One region of the Comamonas sp. C24C genome, then DNA from elsewhere that is predicted to be linked to it. Evidence: riboswitches for the same ligand, from Rfam matches in the RefSeq annotation. Region 1 holds a riboswitch; each other region holds the start of a gene.
What was found. A riboswitch is a leader RNA that binds a small molecule or an ion and turns the genes downstream of it on or off. The one in region 1 is predicted to bind glycine.
Positions count from the first base shown of each region.

Region 2: another riboswitch for glycine. It lies ahead of ACLBXN_RS17670 (trimeric intracellular cation channel family protein); the one in region 1 lies ahead of gcvT (glycine cleavage system aminomethyltransferase GcvT).
Region 3: another riboswitch for glycine. It lies ahead of ACLBXN_RS02525 (D-amino acid dehydrogenase); the one in region 1 lies ahead of gcvT (glycine cleavage system aminomethyltransferase GcvT).

Region 1 is NZ_JBKFBC010000004.1:199,896-202,132, reverse strand. It holds gene gcvT (glycine cleavage system aminomethyltransferase GcvT) at 1-1,081, opposite strand, end outside; glycine riboswitch at 1,146-1,271, opposite strand; glycine riboswitch at 1,291-1,399, opposite strand; gene ACLBXN_RS09760 (energy transducer TonB) at 1,488-2,087, opposite strand; gene ACLBXN_RS09755 (MBL fold metallo-hydrolase) at 2,101-2,237, opposite strand, start outside.
Region 2 is NZ_JBKFBC010000010.1:13,414-15,650, forward strand. It holds gene mnmC (FAD-dependent 5-carboxymethylaminomethyl-2-thiouridine(34) oxidoreductase MnmC) at 1-256, opposite strand, end outside; gene ACLBXN_RS17670 (trimeric intracellular cation channel family protein) at 419-1,084, opposite strand; glycine riboswitch at 1,137-1,256, opposite strand; glycine riboswitch at 1,270-1,362, opposite strand; gene ACLBXN_RS17675 (oxidative damage protection protein) at 1,564-1,839, opposite strand; gene ACLBXN_RS17680 (sulfate ABC transporter substrate-binding protein) at 1,983-2,237, shown strand, end outside.
Region 3 is NZ_JBKFBC010000001.1:561,571-563,807, reverse strand. It holds gene ACLBXN_RS02530 (amino acid permease) at 1-138, opposite strand, end outside; glycine riboswitch at 670-769, shown strand; gene ACLBXN_RS02525 (D-amino acid dehydrogenase) at 941-2,209, shown strand.

The DNA.
Region 1 (2,237 bases):
CGGGCTTGCCGCGCACCATGGCGAAGATTTCCGTATCGATGGCGGCGTAGTCGGGCTCGACATAGGCCAGCGCCACGGGCTGGTTGAGCGTTGGGCTGAGCAGGCCGCTGGTGATGTGGCCGATATGCTGCCCGTCCATGTTCTCCAGCACGGCGGGCTCGCGCACGGGAATGCGCTCCAGCGCAATCAGGCCCACGCGCTTGCGGCGCAGCGATTGCGGGTTCTGCAATTGCTCCAGCACGATGGCTGCACCGGGAAAGCCGCCCTCGCGCTCTCCGCCGCTGCGGCGCACCTTCTGCATGGCCCAGTTCAGTGCGGCTTCGACGGGCGTGGTGCTGGTGTCGATGTCGTTGCCATACAGGCAAAGTCCGGCTTCAAGGCGCAGCGAGTTGCGCGCGCCCAGACCGATGGGTGCCACCTCGGGCAGGGCCAGCAAAGCCTCGGCAAAAGCTGTTGCCGCTTCGCCGGGCAGGGAGATTTCAAAGCCGTCCTCGCCCGTATATCCGCTGCGCGTGATGTAGAGCGCATGGCCTTGCCAGTCGAAGTGGTTGCCGGTCATGAAGACCAGAGCTGTCACACCGGAAATCAGGCGCGCGAGGGCTGTGGCGGCCTGCGGGCCTTGCAGGGCCAGCAGGGCGCGCTCGGGCAGAGGAATGACCTCGCAGCGGCTGGCGATGCGGCTCTGGATATGGGCGATATCGGCCTCTTTGCAGGCGCCGTTGACGATGAGGAACAGATCTTCGCCACGGTTGACGAACATCAGGTCGTCCAGAATGCCGCCTTGCTCATCGAGCAGCAGGCCGTAACGCTGTTTGTGCAGGCCCAGGTCCATGACATCGACGGGCATCAGCGATTCGAGCGCGGCGGCGGCGTCGGGGCCGCGCAAAAGCAGCTGGCCCATGTGCGAGACATCGAACAGGCCGGCGGCCTTGCGGGTGTGCAGGTGCTCGGCCATCAGGCCTTGAGGGTATTGCACGGGCATGGAATAGCCGGCAAAGGGCACCATGCGGGCACCCAGTTTCTGGTGCAGGGCAAACAGCGGTGTGGAACGCAGATCGGAAGAGGTGTCAGCAGCAGTCACAGGCAAGCGCTCCGGTGGTCAAACCAAAATGAGTGGCCATGCATCGCTGGGCCATGCGTGGCGGGCTTGCCCTGCTGTCCGCTTTACCTGAGAGATTCACTGCCCGCATTGCATCGGGCAGCTTGCTCCTTCGGTGGATGCCGGCGCGCATATGAAATGACGGCCTGCATCTCTCTCCAGCAAGGGACGCTGCAGGTTTGCACACCTGGCAGCGCTTGTCAGTCCTTTTGCCTGAGCGTTTTGACTCCGGGTGGGGGTCTGCGCCTTCGGCGGTGCAAGGCAGCTTCAGCTGCGGGCACTCTCTCCTGACGTTGGCGATTCTAGCGGTGGGCAAGGGGCTTGTTTCACCGAATCGGATGGATTTTGGGGTTTTCGAGCATGCATCATCCGCTCCGTGCTTGCGTCCTCACTGCGGAGCGGTGTTCAAGGCCGGCTTGGGCTCGGGATAGATCTCCTGCGCACTCGGAAACACCAGTTGGTAGCGCTGCTCGAAGCAGGCCGTCACGGGCTGACCCTGGCGCATGGCGGGCTTGAACTGCCAGCGTTCGAGCGAGCGCAGTATGGACTTCACGATGCGGGGATCGGTATCGGCGGGCTGGTAGGCCACACGGCCGAGCTGACCTTGAGCCGTGACTTCCAGGCGGAAGACCACCGTGGTCTCCAGCCCGTTCGGGAACCAGTGGTGACTGACGTGCGGCGTGGTGTGGCGGCGTGGCCGGGGTTGCTGGTCGAGCTGGGCAGGGGGCGTGCAATCTGCCTTGATCCAGGCAGGCCACTCCGTGCTCCGTGGCGGCTTGGACTGCGCATCCAGGGGGGCAACCGGAGCCGGCGACAGCTCGGGCTGCGCAGAAACGATAGCCGGTGCGTCGGCCGCCGGATCCGGTTTGAGTCGGCTGCCATCAAAGAGGTGGGTGCAGCCCCCGAGCAGCAAGCTGGTCAGAGCAGCGGCGCAGGCGGCGGCAAGGTGTGAGGTGCGCGAAATGTCCATGAGGCCATTGTCGGCCATGCGGGCTGCACCTTCAGGGTTGTGCCGGGCGCAGATCCAGTCTCTTGCTGTCTGCCTCGGCGCAGGCGCGCCACCAGGCCGAGCCCGCATGCGGAGCGCCCAGGTCCAGGCGCTCGCCCATCATGGGGGTGGCAATCTCTATGCCGTGCT
Region 2 (2,237 bases), on a different contig from region 1:
AGACCGGGTGGGCTTCCACCGAGACAAAATGCAGCATGCGCGGGCGTCTCGGGTCGGCTTTCCACGCCGCCCATGTGACGAGAAAGTTCAGGCCCAAGCCGAAGCCGGTTTCCAGAATGCGCCACTGAGCCGCATCAGCCCAGGCAGCAGGCAGACCGCAGCCGCCGAGAAAGACCTGTCGGGCCTGGTCAAGGCCGCCCAGCTCGCTGTGATAGCGGTCGCCAAATCGGGTGTTGTAGGGGGTGCCATCTGGCATCCATGTGATCGGTTCAGACATGGAAAGTGAAACTACATGGGTAATGCAGGCGCAGTCTAGTTCAGAGCAGCCAAGCAAGGGCCGCCCCGCAGCGATGGCTGCGTCCCCCTCCTGCGTAGCAAGAGAGGGGGAAGGCGTGCAGCGCCACAGGGGGAGTCTGGATCACTCCCAGCGCTGCTGGTAAGAGAAAACCGGCAGGCGCCACTTGAAACGAATGGCGGCCAGACGGAAGGCCAGACCGCCTCCAAAACAGACAAGGGTGCTGATATTGGAGCTTACCTCCAGATAGCGCAGGCCCAGGAACATCAGGCATACGGACAGCGACACGCTGGCATACAGCTCGCGGCGGAACACCACGGGGACCTGGTTGCAGAGCACGTCACGCAAAATGCCGCCGCTGATACCGGTAATCATGCCGGCCATGATGACGACGATGGTCGGGTAGCCCAGCTCCAGTGCCGTATTGCAGCCGATCAGTGAAAAGGCGATCAGGCCCATGGCATCCAGCAGCAGAAACACCTGCTTGAGGCGGTGCATATGGCGCGCGATCACTGTGGTCAGCAGGCCGAAGCTGATGACCAGATACACATATTCGGGGTGCTGGGTCCAGCCTATGGGGTAATGGCCCAGCACCATGTCGCGGATGGTGCCACCGCCCAGCGCGGTGACGAAGGCGATGACCACGACGCCAAAGATGTCCATATTGCGCCGGCCTGCAGCAAGGGCGCCGGACATGGCTTCGGCGGTAATGGCCACCAGATAGATGACCAGCATGACGGTGAAGTTGGAGGCCTGGAACGAGTCCAGCAAAGAGATGGAGGGAAGCATGAAGGCACTTGAAAATAGACCAGCCACTCGCATCAGCGGGAGTGTCCGGCTTGCCTCTCCCGCTGTCCTTTTACCTGAGAGTTGCACATGGGCGCCTTCGCGGTGCGCATGCTTGCCCCTTCGGTGAGCCCTGCAGACTTGTGGTCGCGGGCTGCTCTCCAGTTGGCTATATCCGGGTCCTGTCAGACCCACCTGCGGTACTTATTGCCTGAGCGATTATGGGAGTTTGCGCCTTCGGCGGGAACCGTTGACAGGTTCCGCTCTCCCGCGGGATGGGCGCGATTCTAGCTAGTTCCAGCGACCGTATTCGGGTTAATACCTGTATCAATCGGGTTTGAGTAGTCTTTGCGACTGCCGGCCTCGGGCACCCCTGGGCTGCCTGGGCGTGCCCTCGGTCTCACCGGTTGGCTGTTCGACAGCCCGCAAGAAAAAAGCCCCGAGGCCTGGGCCAGGGGGCTTGGTGTCCAGATCGACCGAAATTACTCGGCGCTGGGAGGCACGTAGCCTGCTGCGGCATCTGCGCCGCCGCCAAAGAAATGGTTTTCCATCTGGCGGGCCAGGTATTGGCGGGCACGGGCATCGGCCAGGTTCAGGCGGTTTTCATTGATCAGCATGGTCTGGTGCTTGAGCCAGTCGGCCCAGGCCTGCTTGCTCACGCTTTCATAGATGCGCTTGCCCAGTTCGCCGGGAGCAGGAGGGAAATCCAGGCCTTCAGCGTCTTGACCAAGCTTGATGCAGTGAACGGTACGTGCCATGTGTAGGGTCCTTTTGGTTGATCTCAGATGTTTGGGTAATAACAAACTGAAATCTTAGTAGTTTGAGTTTTAAGAATGCGGCTCAAGAATGCGCAGCAACGGGGCAGAAGCCCGTTATCCATTCACTCCAAGAACACAGTCCAATGAAAAATCGTCGCAACTTTATCAAGTTTCCTCTGGCTGCCGGTCTGATTGCTGGCTTGACCCTCTCGGCTCTGCCCACATTGCCCGCTTTTGCGCAGACTGGTGTGCAACTGCTCAACGTCTCCTACGACCCGACACGTGAGCTCTATGTGAACTACAACCAGGCGTTCGCCAAGCACTGGAAGGCCACGCAGAACCAGGATGTGACCATCAAGCAGTCGCATGGCGGCTCGGGCAAGCAGGCGCGCTCCATC
Region 3 (2,237 bases), on a different contig from region 1:
AAACAGGCCCGTGCCGATGGCGCCGCCAATGGCGATCATGCTCAGGTGGCGCTGCTTGAGCACCCGGTGCAAGCGGGGCTGGTTATCGTCACCATCGCCAGTCGGCGCGAGCTGCTGGCTTGAGTTGGGTTGGGACATAAATGTCTTGTTGTAATGGTTTGCGCCCATCCGGACAAAACACCCAACCATCCCGCAGGCGCTGCGACAGGCAACGCAAAAAGGCGACCATGACGGTCGCGGGCAACAAGGACAAAGGAACGAAGCCATGACAGCAGAACGCCATGGCGGATAGGCCAGTTGCATCCTGAATCGGCAGCCACCCCGGTCGGGCGCTTCAATGGCAAAGCGGTGATATCGCCGGGCCCATTGACAGGCAAAGACGATATTTTGCCCAAATCCACCGCAGGCCATGAGCCGTCCTGTCAATGCAGGGGTTGACTCTGGGGCTGCTCAGCGGCACTTGACAGCGTCTGATGCTATGAATTCGGAAGCTTCTTGCGTATGAATATCTTCACTTTCCTTATGAAAACACAAGGAAGTCTTTAAATAACAAGCGCTAGCCGCTATCAAATAAAAGAAGCGGAGCACGGCCTGCCCCGGCGCAGAACTCTAGAAAACCCGTATATCCAGGCGCCGCCATTCTTCCTACATTCGCCACAGGCTCTCAGCCCGGTGATGCCGAGAGAGACTGCAGCGCAAACTTGGCGCATGCAGCGCCGAAGGAGCAACCGCCCCGGAAACTCTCAGGCCAAAGGATCGGCATCGCTTTCACACACTCTGAAGAATGTCCGGACGTCATCGTCCGCCGGGCATACCGAAGGAGCAAGCGAGCAGCGGCCCAGGGCGCTGCCTCGTGAATCTCTCAGGTCCAGAACAGAGGGGGCGTCCGCTGCGCATGTTGCGCACGGGCTCCACCCTTGACGTTTCTGGAATCTGAATCATGAAGACAATCGCCGTCATCGGCGGTGGCATCACGGGCGTGACCACCGCCTACGCCCTCGCACGCCGCGGATTTTCCGTCACCCTGTTCGAGAAGCAGCGCTATGCCGCCATGGAGACCTCGTTCGCCAATGGCGGCCAGCTCTCGGCCTCGAATGCCGAGGTCTGGACCCACTGGTCCACCATCGTCAAAGGCCTCAAGTGGATGCTCAAGAGCGATGCTCCGCTGCTACTCAACCCCAAGCCCGGCTGGCACAAGATTTCCTGGTTCTGCCAGTTTCTCGCTGCCATCCCCCACTACCAGAAGAACACGGTAGAGACCGCCAGGCTGGCGATTGCGGCACGCGAGCACCTGTTCGAATGGGCGGCAGCCGAAGGCATTGACTTCGATCTGAAGCAAAAAGGCATCCTGCATATCTACCGCGACCGCGCCGGCTTCGAACATGCGGGAAAGGTCTCGCAACTGCTCGCCCTGGGCGGGCTGGAGCGCCGCGCCGTCACGCCCGATGAAATGAAGGCCATCGAGCCGACCCTGTCCGGAACCTTCTATGGCGGCTACTTCACCGAGAGCGACTCCACCGGCGACATCCACAAGTTCACCAGCGGCCTGGCCGCCGCCTGCGAGCGACTGGGCGTGCAATGCCGCTACGGCCAGGAAATCGTGTCGGTGAACAGCAACGGCAAACAGGCCAGCGTGACTGTGCGCCAGGGTCTGGAAACCGAGACCTCGACTTTCGACGCCATGGTGGTTTGCGCGGGCACGGCCAGCCGCGCGCTGGCCGCCCAGCTCGGCGACAGCGTCAACATCTACCCCGTCAAGGGCTATTCCATCACGGTCAATCTGCCGGACCAAGCCAGCCGCGCCGCAGCTCCCGTCGTGAGTCTGCTGGACGACGAGACCAAGCTGGTCACCAGCCGCCTGGGCGAGGATCGCTTCCGCGTGGCCGGCACGGCGGAGTTCAACGGCTACAACAAGGACATCCGCGCCGACCGCATCCGCCCGCTCATCGAATGGGTTCAGCAGTGCTTCCCGGGCGTCAGCACGCGCAGCGTCGTGCCCTGGGCGGGCCTGCGCCCCATGATGCCGGACATGCTGCCGCGCGTGGGCCCCGGCAACAAGCCCTGCGTGTTCTACAACACCGGCCACGGCCATCTGGGCTGGACCTTGTCGGCCGTCACCGCCGACATGGTCGGCGACCTCGTGCTGCAGTCCATGGGCAGTGCCAGCAGGCAGCCCCGACCGGCCACGCTGAGCACCGCCAGCGCCTGACCACGACCTGAAGACCTCATCAACAAGC